Regions from separate parts of the Janthinobacterium sp. 35 genome, predicted to be linked through region 1. Evidence: predicted binding sites of a transcription regulator. Region 1 holds the regulator's gene; each other region holds the start of a gene.
The links. Region 1 encodes NrdR, which represses ribonucleotide reductase genes. Its sites were predicted from a motif close to CACNANATNTNGTG; they were not measured.
Positions count from the first base shown of each region.

Region 2: the regulator NrdR is predicted to act here: its motif matches at 1,421-1,434, upstream of CLU93_RS15355 (ribonucleoside-diphosphate reductase subunit alpha).
Region 3: the regulator NrdR is predicted to act here: its motif matches at 1,524-1,537, upstream of CLU93_RS02050 (ribonucleoside triphosphate reductase).

Region 1 covers NZ_PEFN01000001.1:946,752-951,323, reverse strand. Annotated here, with positions in the region: gene tolQ (protein TolQ) at 1-68, opposite strand, end outside; gene ybgC (tol-pal system-associated acyl-CoA thioesterase) at 116-517, opposite strand; ZMP/ZTP riboswitch at 833-957, shown strand; gene glyA (serine hydroxymethyltransferase) at 1,069-2,313, shown strand; gene nrdR (transcriptional regulator NrdR) at 2,457-2,921, shown strand; gene pilV (type IV pilus modification protein PilV) at 3,138-3,725, shown strand; gene CLU93_RS04240 (PilW family protein) at 3,722-4,572, shown strand, end outside.
Region 2 covers NZ_PEFN01000001.1:3,450,493-3,455,064, reverse strand. Annotated here, with positions in the region: gene CLU93_RS15355 (ribonucleoside-diphosphate reductase subunit alpha) at 1-1,165, opposite strand, end outside; gene ampD (1,6-anhydro-N-acetylmuramyl-L-alanine amidase AmpD) at 1,548-2,159, opposite strand; gene CLU93_RS15345 (sigma 54-interacting transcriptional regulator) at 2,159-3,214, opposite strand; gene CLU93_RS15340 (PP0621 family protein) at 3,325-3,588, opposite strand; gene CLU93_RS15335 (cytochrome C assembly family protein) at 3,585-4,388, opposite strand.
Region 3 covers NZ_PEFN01000001.1:451,558-456,129, forward strand. Annotated here, with positions in the region: gene ubiU (ubiquinone anaerobic biosynthesis protein UbiU) at 1-886, opposite strand, end outside; gene CLU93_RS02045 (hypothetical protein) at 1,049-1,465, shown strand; gene CLU93_RS02050 (ribonucleoside triphosphate reductase) at 1,584-3,332, shown strand; gene nrdD (anaerobic ribonucleoside-triphosphate reductase) at 3,329-3,526, shown strand; gene CLU93_RS02060 (anaerobic ribonucleoside-triphosphate reductase activating protein) at 3,519-4,223, shown strand; gene CLU93_RS02065 (Pls/PosA family non-ribosomal peptide synthetase) at 4,372-4,572, shown strand, end outside.

The sequences.
Region 1 (4,572 bases):
ATCAGTTGCACGATCAAATGGGCATTGGAGATGAGCGCGAGGAAAGAAAGATCTTGTGTAACGTTCATTGGCTGGCAGTCTGTTGGGTGAATTGTCCGGGGGGTGGCGGTAGGGCTCAGGCAGCGCGCATGCGGGCCGCCACTGCATCAGGCACGGCGCGCGGGCGCAATGCCGAGTCGACGCAGCCGATCTTGACGCGGGCCGTGTTCAGCAGGCGGTCGCCGCACCAGGCTTGTTGCAGGAAAACGATGGAGGCGCGCCCCATTTTTTCTATGCTTAAGGTTAATCTTACCGTGTCATCGAGCCTGGCTGGCGCATGATAGTCGGCGTTGACGCTTTTGACAACGAACATCGCGTCGTGTTGTTCCAGCAATTCCTGCTGGCCCACGTCGATGGCGCGCAGCCATTCGGTACGCGCGCGTTCGAAGAATTTCAGGTAATTTGCGTAATAGACGATGCCGCCGGCGTCGGTGTCTTCATAGTAGACACGTACGTTCCAGGTAAAGACTGAAGGCATGTTTATTGCGCCAGTAGTGAGATTGAGCAACATTTTACGCGATTTTTCTTCTTGTGACTGTGGGCGCTTGCTGGAAAGCCATGCAAAAGCTGCATATAAGTTGCACCGCAGCATTGTAAATCTGGGGGGCGCAATGGCAAGCTTCGTAACATACGCTTACATGCCGCAGCCAGGTTTACGTTCAGCTTAAGAGCCGCAGCCATGCTGCGGGGCGGCCTGTGGCCATGCCCGGGCTGCGATGGTGCGCCGCGATTATAGCTGCACGGTTGCATTCCTTGCTCAATTTGGGCACTTAACTTACAATTTGATTTCCATTACGTCTCACGTGACTGGCGAAAAGTCGGGCGATCTCCCTGGATGGCGATCGGCAAACCGGCGAAAGGTGGGCACCCACCGGGAAACGTGAGATTTTTCATCAGCCGTTCGCCTGGGTAGCCACTATGGAAAAGCACGAAGAGGCTGCCTGTCCAATGTTGTTATTCACTTAACGCCGGCTCCCCTCATTCGATCCAACCTGCCAGTACAAGCACCCTCATACTTGGAGTTTTTACATGTTTGCAAAAGATGACACCCTCGCCAACGTCGATCCTGAATTGTTCGCCGTCATTCAAAAAGAGAACACGCGCCAGCACGACCACATCGAACTGATCGCGTCGGAGAACTACACCTCGCCAGCCGTAATGGAAGCGCAAGGCTCGCAGCTGACGAATAAATATGCCGAAGGTTATCCAGGCAAACGTTACTACGGTGGCTGCGAATACGTCGATGTGGCCGAGCAACTGGCCATCGACCGTGTGAAACAGCTGTTCGGCGCCGAATGCGCGAACGTGCAGCCGAATTCCGGCTCGCAGGCGAACCAGGGCGTGTTCTTTGCCGTGCTGAAACCAGGCGACCTGATCATGGGTATGTCGCTGGCCGAAGGCGGCCACCTGACCCACGGCATGCCGCTGAACATGTCCGGCAAGTGGTTCGACGTCGTGTCGTATGGCTTGACTGCGGAAGAAGACATCGATTACGAGGCAATGGAACGTCTGGCCCGCGAACGCAAGCCAAAGCTGATCATCGCCGGCGCGTCGGCGTTCTCGAAAAAGATCGACTTCGAGCGTTTCGGCAAGATCGCCAAGGAAGTGGGCGCCTACTTCATGGTCGACATGGCCCACTACGCCGGCCTGATCGCCGCCGGCCTGTACCCGAACCCGGTGCCATTCGCCGACTTCGTTACCTCGACCACGCACAAATCGTTGCGCGGCCCCCGTGGCGGCATCATCCTGATGAAGGCCGAACACGAAAAAGCCATCAACTCGGCCATCTTCCCCGGTATCCAGGGCGGCCCGCTGATGCACGTGATCGCCGGCAAGGCCGTCGCCTTCAAGGAAGCGCTGAGCCCTGAATTCGTCGAATATCAGAAGCAAGTGGTCAAGAACGCCGACGTGCTGGCGAAAACCCTGATCAAGCGCGGCTTGCGCATCGTTTCCGGCGGCACCGAATCGCACGTCATGCTGGTCGACCTGCGCGCCAAGAACCTGACGGGCAAGGAAGCCGAAGCCATCCTCGGTTCCGCGCACATCACCTGCAACAAGAACGGCATCCCGAACGACCCGCAAAAACCTTTCGTTACCTCGGGCATCCGCCTGGGCAGCCCGGCGATGACGACGCGCGGTTTCAAGGAAGCACAAGCGGAAGAAGTGGGCAACCTGATCGCTGACGTGCTGGACAATCCGCATGACGCCGCCACCATCGAGCGCGTGAAAGCGGCCGTGAAAGTGCTGGCCGACGCGCATCCAGTGTACGCATAATTATTTGTCCAGAATGTGTCATACAGAGTAAGATTCTGTATGACACATTCCTTCGTGCCCAAGGGCGTCCGGAGTGATTCGGGCGCCCTTTGTACAAGGGCGGCGATTTCCCGTAATTATTACTATAAAGTTGTAGCCAGCCCATGAAATGTCCATTTTGCCAGCACGGCGACACCCAGGTTCTCGATACGCGCGTATCGGAGGAAGGGGATGCCATTCGGCGCCGCCGCCGCTGCGGCAAATGCGACAAGCGTTTTACCACCTACGAGCGCATTGAACTTATCATGCCGGCCGTCGTCAAAAAGAATGGCAGCCGGACGGAGTTCGCTGCGGATAAGTTGCGCGGCAGTTTGATGCTGGCCTTGCGCAAGCGTCCCGTCGCGGCCGCCTCCGTGGATACGGCCATCGCCTCCATCCAGGAAAAATTGCTGACCAGCGGCTTGCGCGAAGTCGATTCCGGCTATATCGGCGAGCTCGTCATGCAAGAACTCAAGCGCCTCGACAAGATCGCCTACATCCGCTTCGCCTCCGTCTACAAGAATTTCGAAGACCTGGCCGAGTTCCAGGATGCGATCGCCGAAGTGGGCCAGGCGCGCAGCAAGCCCTGACGCTCACCTATTGAAAACTTGAAAACGGGGCCGGTTCTGCGCCCCGTGTGCACCACGCCAGCGTTCGCCTGGCAAGCGGTCTGATCAATCCCTACGCTGTTCTTCTCACCTTATCGCCGTGCTGTTTGCGCCAGCGCAGACCCGTTTTTTTGCGCGCGCCTATCGTGTAGCTGGGCCGCCTGTTCTTGCGACTCTGTCTGCGGAAGGGAGTAGCGTATGCGCAATGGCGGTCGCACGATGTTTCCTGCGGGTGGCAGCAGCCTCGTCGAGGTGCTGGTGTCGCTGCTGCTGTTGGCGCTGGGCTTGCTGGGCGCCAGCATCCTGCAACTGCATTCCCTGCGCGCGCGCCACGAGTCGGCGCTATTGTCGGCAGGCGTGCAACTGGCCGCCGGCATGGCCGAGCGCATGCGCGCGAACAGCGTACTCATGAATGGCCCCGATACGGGCAATCCCTACCTGAACGTGGCCTACGCGGCGGCGGACGACGCGGAAGCCGGCGGTGGCGTGCCCGACTGCCTCGGTGCTGCCGCCTGCAGCGCGGCCGAACTGGCGCAATTCGACATCGCCGAATGGAAACAGCAACTGCATGCGGCCTTGCCCGGCGCGCGCCTGCATATCTGCCGCGACGCGCCTGCATGGGATGCCGCCGCCCAGGGCTTGCCGTGGGCGTGCAACGGCGGCAAGGGCGCGCCCATCGTCATCAAGCTGGGCTGGCGCGGCCGACAGCCCGATGGCTCGCCGGCCTTGAATGCGGCAGGCGAGTCGCTGCCCAGGCTGGCATTCCAGCTGGGAGGCGGCGCATGAACACGGTCTTGCGCTGGCATCGCGGCATGAGCCTCGTCGAATTGCTGGTGGCCCTGTCGCTGGGCGCGCTGCTGATGCTGGCGGCCAGTAGCGTGCTGCTGGCGGCCAGCGGCAGTTATGGCGACCAGTCCGCCAGCGCGCGCCTGGATGATAACGGCCGCTATGCGCTCGACACCATCGCCCGCGCCGTGCGCCAGACGGCGTATGTCAATTGGGACAGTAGCGCCGCGCCCGTCGCTCATGCCGCGTATGACAGCGCGAATATCGCGGGGCTCGACGCGCACAGCCTGGGCAAGAACAGCGAGGGCATCAGCGGCGCGTTGCCCGGCGCCCTGCATGGCAGCGACGTGCTGGCCCTGCGCTATTACGGTGCCGGCAAGGAGGAGGGTGGCGACGGTTCCGTGCTCAATTGCGCCGGCTTCGGCGTGGGCGCCGCGCAAACGCAGGCGCAGCGGGGCTGGAGCATTTTCTATGTGGCCCAGGGCGCCGATGGCGAAGGCGAACTGCGCTGCAAATACCGTGGCGCGAACGGCTGGGGTGCGGACGCCATCATCCGCGGCGTCGACGGTTTCCAGGTGCTGTATGGCCTCGACACGGATACGCCACCCGACGGCGTGGCGAACCGCTATGTCAACGCCAGCGCGCTCGACGCCTACGATGCGGCGCTGGTGCTGGTGGGTGCGGATGCGGCCGCGCGCCAGCGCGATTTGCACCGCCGCACACATTGGAAGCGCGTGGCCGGCGTGCGCGTGGCGCTGCTGTTGCATGGCGAGGCGGGCCAGGCGGACAAGATGGCGGAACTGGGGCCGGCGCAGTTCGACCTGTTCGGCAAAGCATATGCCGAGGC
Region 2 (4,572 bases), 2.5 Mb from region 1:
TGATGGCGTCGTAGATGCCTTCCAGGTCGTCCGAGACGGTGCTCAGGTAGCACGACGACAGCTGCGAGCGCAGGGTGCCCGAGTTGAACAGGGTCGGCGTCGAGCTCATGAAGTCGAACGAGGACAGCAGATTGTAGAACTCGATGGTGCGCGCTTCGCGGTCCGCTTCGTTCAGCGACAGGCCCATGGCCACGCGCATGTAGAACGCCTGCGGCATTTCGATGCGCACGTCATGGATGTGCAGGAAGTAGCGGTCATACAGCGTTTGCAGGCCGATGTAGCCGAATTGCAAGTCGCGGTCGGCAACGATGGCCTTGGCCAGGCGTTCCAGGTCGAAACTGGCAAGTACCGGGTTCAGCAGGTCATTGGCGATGCCCTTGGCGATATATTGCGGGAAATACGTCAGGTACTCGGCGGCAGCGGCCGCTTGCGGCACTTCCTTGCCGAACACTTCCTTGCGCACCGTGTGCAGCAGGATGCGGGCCGTGACCTGGCTGTATGCCGGATCTTTTTCCATCAGCGCGCGCGCCGCCAGGATGGCCGACTTGTGCAGCTCTTCGACGGGCACGCCGTCGTACAGGTTCTTCACCGTTTCCGCCAGGATGGCGTCGGCATCGACGTGCTTTTCCAGGCCGGCGCAGGCGGCGTTGATCAGGTCGCGCACTTCCTGCATGTTCAGCAGGCGGCGCACGCCGTTGTCAGTGACGTTCAGCTGGGGTGCGGTCACTTGCGCGGAAGCGCCCAGCGCCTCCTTCTGCAAGCGGCGCTCTTCCATGTGCTTGGCGCGGTACAGCACGTAGGCACGCGCCACATCGTGCTCGCCCGAACGCATCAGCGACAGTTCCACCTGGTCTTGCACGTCTTCGATATGGAAGGTGCCGCCACCCGGATGGCGGCGCACCAGCGCGGCGACGACGCCGTCGGTCAGTTGCTCCACCAGTTCGCGGACGCGTGCCGAAGCGGCGCCCTGGCCGCCGTTAACGGCCAAAAACGCCTTGGTCATGGCGATGGCGATCTTCGAAGGCTCAAATGCCACCACCGCGCCGTTGCGGCGGATGATGCGATAGTCGCCCAATGCCGCGCCGGTGCTCGCCACACTATTGGCCGCGCCTGGCGCTGGCGATACTGGCGTTGGATGGATGGAAATATCTTGTGGTGATTGCATTGAAGCTCCCGTTGTCAGCTAAAGTCAGCCTGCAGTTTTGCTGCCGCGTGTGTTGTTGAATAGAACGCCCGATGGTCAGGGTTTCTTCAGGTATTTGTTGCTAGATAATAAATAATATACAGCCGAAAATCAGACGGCCAACCTGTACAGCCCGGCTGGCGCGAAACACGATCAAGGGTGATGAAACGCCAGTTCCCGTTGCCATATCAACAAACAGGGTAGCTTTGGTAATAATTCTGAAAATGTCTGTGATGGCACTACATATAGTCTTTAAATCCAAGTTATGCACTAATTGTAGTGCCCATCGAAAGGCGATGCAATAGTTTTCCGGCATCCGCCAGCGTAATTTTTTGTATTTTCATATACGATTTCGGTTGACTTTTCAGGGCACGGATGGAAAGCCCAATCCCCGCGTAGTAAGCGCTAACGCAGGCTGCCCGCGCATAGTTTCCAGCCAGCATACTTGATAAAAATGCCAGTCAAAAAACGGCCCCGGATCCGTCTTCCGCCCCGGCGCAATATGCGCGTGGCCGCGCACCTGGGACAAGTCATAGCGCGCCACCAGCGCCGCCGTCAGCGCCGCCAGCACGCGGTATTGCTGCGGCTGGAAGGGGACAAAGTCCGTGCCCTCCATTTCGACACCGATGGAATAGCCATTGCACTGCGGGCGCCCTTCGAACGTGGACGCACCGGCATGCCAGGCACGTTGATCAGTAGAAACATATTGCAACAGAGCACCATCGCGCCGCACAAAAAAGTGCGCCGACACCTGCAAGCCACGCAGGTCGGCGAAAGAAGGATCGGCATTATAGTCTACCCGGCCGGTAAACAAGTCCGACACATGCGGTCCGCCAAAGTGGCCGCCCGGCAAGCTGATGTTATGGATCACCAGCAAATCGACTTGCGCACCGTCCGGGCGCGCATCGTGGTATTGGGAGTCATAGCGCAGCGCGCCGTCGCACCAGCCGTCTTCATCTATCGTCCATGCTGTCATCAAGATAACGCTTCCTGTATCGTCAATTTCTGCATGCGGTACCGCAACTGGCGCACGCTCAGGCCCAGCTGGCGCGCCGCCCGTGCGCGGTGATAGCGCGCCTGCACCAGCGCCTGCATGATCATGTCGCGCTCGGCCTGGCGTAAATACATGTCCAGCGGCAAGGCGGGCGGCACGCCATATGCCGCCATGCCGGGCAGGCACAGTTGCCGCTCCGGCAAGTCCGGCAATGCCGCCGGCGCCTGCAGCGGCATGCTGCCCGCCACTGACGGCAAGGCCAGCGCGTCGAGCGCGATCACGCCGCCGTCGGCAAAGGCCAGCGCCCGCTCCAGTATATTTTCCAGTTCGCGCACATTGCCGGGAAACGCATACGCGGCCAAAGCCGCCAGCACCGGCGGCGCCAGGCTCACGGCCTGGCGTGGTGCCAGACGCGCCAGGATCACCTCACATAATACCTGCAGATCGCCGCGCCGCTCGCGCAATGGCGGCAGCGCCAGCTCGATCACATGGAGGCGGTAAAACAGATCCTGGCGAAACGTGCCGGCGGCCACACCGCGCGCCAGGCCATGCTGACTGGCGCACAGGATGCGCACGTCGACGGCCTCGTCAGTACTACCGCCCAGCTTGCGCACGCGCCGCTCCTGCAGCACGCGCAACAGCTTGACCTGCATGGCCAGCGGCAGATCGTCGACTTCATCGAGCAGCAAACTGCCGCCATGGGCCGCCTGGAACAATCCCTGGCGCTCATGCGCCCCCGTATAGGCGCCCTGGCGGCAGCCGAAGAATTCGGCCTCCATCAACGCTTCGGGAATCGCGCCGCAGTTGACGGCAATAAAAGGGAAGCTGGCGCGCGCACCCTGCGCATGGATGGCGCGCGCCGCCAATTCCTTGCCTGTGCCCGATTCGCCGCGGATGGCCACCGGCGCGCCACAGCGGGCGATGCGGCCGATCTGCGCGCGCAGCGCCTGCATGGGCAGCGAATTGCCGCTCAGTTGCGGCGCCGGTGGCATGCCGGCGGCGGTCACGCTATGCGGGCTGGGGCGGGGAATGGACATGGGACGCGCCTTTCTGCAATGGCGGCAACGAAGCGCCTGCTGCAGATGCTACGCCGGATGGATGCCGGAGGACGTTACGATACGGATGAGCAACGCGCGCGGGCCCGCCCTTACAAGGTGGCGTGCGCGTGGCTGCAGTAATCGTGGCCCTTGGCCTGCACGTTTTCCGAGGCCGGGTAGTACACGCCGCAGTGGGCGCAGCACAGCATCAGTTCGGCATCAGGCAATTCCTGCGGCCGGCCAGGCGGCGCAAACGGGTTCGGCTGCTGTTGCTGCTGCTGCGCGCGGGCGCGTTGCTGCATGCCCCGGATCTTGCTGCGGATAGCAAACAGCACCAGGAACACCAGCGCCAGCCAGAATAAAACACGTGTCATGCGAATCCTCGGTGTAAAACCACTTCCAGTACAAAACGGCTGCCGACATAGGCCAGCAGCAAGGTGGCGAAACCGGCCAGGGTAAAGCTCAGGGCCGTCTTGCCGCGCCAACCGCGGAAGCGCCGGCCTGCCAGCAGCGAGGCAAACAACAGCCACGACAACATGGTAAACACCGACTTGTGATCCCAGGTCAAGGCCTTGCCAAATAATTGTTCGGAAAACACGATGCCCGACAGCACGGTCAGGCTCAGCAGAATGAAGCCCAGACCGATCATGCGAAACAGCAACTTTTCCATCGTCAGCAGGGCTGGCAACTGGTCCAGCGCGCTGCCGATGAAGCCGCGGCTTTCGCTGCGCGTATGCAAACGCGATTCCTGCAGCGCCATCAGCACGGCGTGAAAGGCGGCAATCGTCAGGGTGCTATAGGCGAGCACGGCCACGGCAATATGCCAGCCGAAGACGGCCGACTTGCCTTCCATGCTGACCTGACTGCCAGGAAAGGCCCAGGCCAGGCCGATGGCGATGACGGCGCTGGGCATGACCATGCGGCGCAGTCCATCCAGACTGAAATTGCGGTTCTCTATCCAGTAGGCGCCCACCGATACCCACAGCGCGGCCGACAGCATGGCGGAAAAGCCGAAGCGCAAGGTGCCCGGCGCCATCAGGTCGAACCACAGGGTGGCGGCGTGCGCCAGCCAGGCGACGCCGGTCAGGCCGGCAATGAGCCGGGCACGGGACGAGGGAAGCACCGCGCACGCCGCGTACAACAGGGCGGCGATAAGAAAGAAATAGATCTGCATAGTTTAAGTTTACACCATAGCCGACAAGCGCGATTCAAGCGACAGCCAGGGTGACAGGCATTCCGCCGCCAGCCAATGCTGCAAGCCTGCCATGATATCGCGCCTGAGGCGCAACGGGGTAGCGCACCCTCAAGATTTTGGCAATCTTTCGCACCACCTGCCTATATATCAGTGTGCCGCAAAA
Region 3 (4,572 bases), 500 kb from region 1:
CCACGTAGGCGGGACTGCGCTGGCGCCCTTCGATCTTCACGGCGCGCACGCCCATGGCGATCAGTTGCGGCAGCAGCGCCAGGGTATTCAGGCTGGCCGGCTCCTCGATCGCGTAATACTCTTCGTCATTGACTTCGAAACGCCCCTTGCACAGGGTGGGATAGCTGGCGTTTTCACCGGGAGCGTAGCGGTCGATCAGCACGCCGTTCAGGCGCGACTCCAGACCGTTCGGCGTTTCCAGCCAGCGCACAGCCTTGGCCGGCGAGCACACACCGTGGGTGTTCGGCGCCTCGCCCGTCGCATACGACGACAGCGCGCAGCGCCCTTCGACCATCACGCACAGGCTGCCGAAACCGAACACTTCGATCTCGACTTCCGTCTTGCTGATCAATTGTTCCACCTGCGCCATCGACAGCACGCGCGGCAGCACGGCGCGGGCGATGCCGAAGTGTTCATGATAAAAATTGATGGCTTCGTAGTTGGTGGCCGAGCCCTGCACGGACAGGTGCAGGCGCAGCTGCGGCTGGTGCTGGGCCGCGTAGGCCATCAGGCCCGGATCGGCCACGATCATGGCGTCGATGCCCGCTGCGGCGGCGCGGTCGATGGCGCTGCGCCACACGGCCCAGTTGTGCGGCTGCGGATAAGTGTTCAGCGCCAGCAGCACCTTGCGTCCATATTGATGGGCGTAGCGCACGCCCTCGGCGATGGCCTTCTCGTCAAAATTGAGGCCCGCGAAATTGCGCGCATTGGTGGCGTCGCGAAAGCCCAGGTACACGGTATCGGCGCCATTGTCGACGGCCGCTTTCAGGGCAGGCAGGCTGCCGGCGGGGCAGACCAGTTCCAGCGGTCCGGCCACGCGGGTGGCGGTAGTTGATTCAAGCATCATGATGTTCACAGTCCCGTATCGGCTCAGGGTGCAGACTATAGCCCCGCCCATGCCGCCCAGTCCTTGACGCAGGTGAAGGAATGCATGCATGGCTGGAGCACCTTCAACTTGCTTGACCTGGCTGTAAAATGCCCCACTTTTCTTCCTCTTCGATTGCCCACCATGACCCGCAAACCGCTGCTGATTTTCCTTCTGACCCTGTTCCTCACCGCGCTGCAAGTGCAGTGGGCCGGTCCGGCCGATGGCTATGACGCGGGGACCATCTCCGTGCTGTCACCGGAAGTGCTGGGCGCCTATCCGGGCGTGCTGCTGCTGTTCCTGCTGGCCGTGTTCGCGCGCCGCCAACTGCCGCTGCTGCGTCAGGCCGCCATCTGCACGGGCCTGCTGGCCATCTACTGGCTGCTGGCGAACTACGTCACGTTCGATACGCGCGTGGCCAGCTGGAGCACCTATACGCCGCTGGAAATCTGGGCCCACGTGCTGCCCGCCTCCGTCGCCAGCATCGCCGCCTGCGGCGCCGCGTTCTTTTGCGCGAGCTGGCTGATCCTGCGCGAAACGCGCTGGAACAAAACCGGCTGAAGTGGTTTTTTCACCTGGATCAAGGATACGCGAATCGCTTGCACGCCACCTTTGACGTCACTACATTTAGTAGATAACCTTCATAAAAACACCGCATGTTGTGTTTATTGGAGGTTTCATGACGACGAATGCAGTTTCCCCCACACGCGGCCAGGTCGATGTCGCCGCGTCCATCAATGAATACCTGGAGCGGCGCGACTGGCGCGTCAATGCCAACGCCAACCAGGGTTACTCGCTGGGTGGCCTGATCCTCAATGTGTCGGGCAAGGTCATCGCCAACTACTGGCTGGACCAGGTGTATCCGCCGGAAGTGGGCGCGGCGCACCGCGAAGCGGCGCTGCACATCCACGACCTCGACATGCTGGCCGGCTATTGCGCCGGCTGGTCGCTGCGCACCCTGCTGCATGAAGGCTTGAATGGCGTGCCGGGCAAGATCGAATCGGGCCCGCCGAAACACATGTCGAGCGCCATCGGCCAGATCGTCAATTTCCTCGGCACCCTGCAAAACGAATGGGCCGGCGCGCAGGCATTCAGCTCCTTCGACACCTACATGGCGCCCTACATCCGCAAGGACGGCCTGCGCTACGAAGACGTGCGCCAGTACATGCAGGAGCTGATCTTCAACCTCAACGTGCCATCGCGCTGGGGTACGCAGACGCCGTTTACCAACCTCACCTTCGACTGGGTCTGCCCGGACGACCTGCGCGAGCAGATTCCCGTCATCGCCGGCCAGGAGATGGACTTCAGCTATGGCGAGCTGCAGGCGGAGATGGACATGATCAACCGCGCCTACATCGAGATCATGATGGCGGGCGATGCCAAGGGCCGCGTCTTCACCTTTCCCATCCCGACCTATAACATCACCGAGGATTTCGACTGGCATAGCGACAACGCGGAACGCCTGTTCGAGATGACGGCCCGCTACGGCCTGCCCTACTTCCAGAATTTCATCAATTCGGAACTCAAGCCGAACATGATCCGCTCCATGTGCTGCCGCTTGCAACTGGACTTGCGCGAACTGCTGAAACGGGGCAATGGCCTGTTCGGTTCCGCCGAGCAGACGGGCTCACTGGGCGTGGTGACCATCAACTGTGCGCGCCTGGGCCACCTGTGGCGCGGCGACGAAGCGGCACTGATGGCCGACCTGGACCGCCTGCTGGAGCTGGGCAAAGTCAGCCTGGAAATCAAGCGCCGCACCATCGAAGAACTGATGCAGCAAGGCTTGTTCCCCTACACGAAGCGCTACCTGGGCACCCTGCGCAACCACTTTTCCACGCTGGGCGTGAACGGCATCAACGAGATGATCCGCAATTTCAGCGGCGACGCTTACGACATCACGTCCGCCGAGGGCCATGCGCTGGCGATACGCCTGCTCGACCACGTGCGCGCCCGCATGGTGGCATTCCAGGAAGAGACGGGCCACATGTACAACCTGGAAGCGACACCGGCCGAAGGCACGACGTACCGCTTTGCCCGCGAAGACCGCAAGCGCTATCCGGCCATCCTGCAGGCCGGCACCGTCGACAACCCGTATTACACGAACTCGTCGCAACTGCCCGTGGGCCACACGGACGACCCTTTCGAAGCGCTGGAATTGCAGGACGCGCTGCAGCGCAAGTACACGGGCGGCACGGTGCTGCACCTGTACATGACCGAAGCGCTGTCGGATGCGAATGCCTGCCGCGAACTGGTGAAACGCGCCCTGAGCCGCTTTTCGCTGCCCTACATCACGGTCACCCCCACGTTTTCCATCTGCCCGCGCCACGGCTACCTGGCCGGCAAACATGAATTCTGTCCCACCTGCGACGCGGAACTGATCGCCCGCAAACAAGCCCACCCTGTTCCATCACTTGAGGAAACACCATGAACGCACGTCCCGACTTCACTCCCGCCATCACCCTGCTCGACAGCGAACGCCAGCGCTGCGAAATCTGGACCCGCGTGATGGGCTACCACCGCCCCGTCGCCTCGTTCAACATCGGCAAGCAAGGCGAATTCCACGAGCGCCAGTACTTTACGGAAGCGAGCGCCCGGGTTGGCCAGCCCGCCTGCCGTGGCTGAGTTGAAAGTGGGCGGCCTGACGCCCTTTTCCGCCACCGACTACCCGGGCAAGCTGGCCGCCGTGGTCTTCGTGCAGGGCTGCCCCTGGCGTTGCGGCTATTGCCACAATCCGCACCTGCAGACGCGCACGCCGCAGGGCACCATGCCCTGGCAGGATGTACTGACCTGGCTGCGCCGCCGCGTGGGCCTGGTCGACGCCGTCGTCTTCAGCGGCGGCGAGGCGTGCATGGACCCGGCGCTGGCGCGCGCCATGCTCGACGTCAGGGAACTGGGGTTCGGCATCGGCCTGCACACGGCTTGCATCTATCCGCAGCGCCTGCAGGAAGTGCTGCCCCTGGTCGATTGGGTCGGCTTCGACATCAAGGCGCCGTTTGCCGACTATCGTCATGTGACCCGCGTGGCCGGCAGCGGCGACCCCGCGCGCGCCTGCCTGGACGCCATCCTCGCCAGCGGCGTCGCCTACGAATGCCGCACCACCACCCACCCGGACTTGCTGCCGGACGATCAGTTGCTGGCCCTGGCCACCACCCTGGCCGCGAAAGGCGTCGACAACTACGTGCTGCAGCAGTTCCGCGCCGAAGGCTGCGCGGACGCGGCGCTGGCCGGCCGCCCCCTGCACGGCTATCCAGCGGCGAGCACGGTGGCGCAAATCGGCGCCATGTTTCCGCGATTTACATTCCGTAATCATGGCAGTTGATCCCGCCGCCACATAATTGCCGAAAGCTCTACAAAATTCCCCGTTCTGCAACGCTGAAATGTCTGGCGTGCTGTAAGGTATCGACTGTGCCACGCAGCATGCGCAGCCCGTCAGATTCCTCACACCGCATTACAGATAAGCGTCATCCATGAACGATTTCACCGCAGTCAGCCCAGGCACCCCTTCCACCCACGCCGACATCCTGTACGGCCCGCCGCGACCGGATCTGCTGCGCGAAGAAGTGCTGGCCGACCTGCTGGAGGCGACGGCCCGCCGCTGTCCCGGACAAATCGCCCTGATCGACGGCGCGCGCCGCATCACATATGCCGAACTCGAAGCGCAAGCTGGC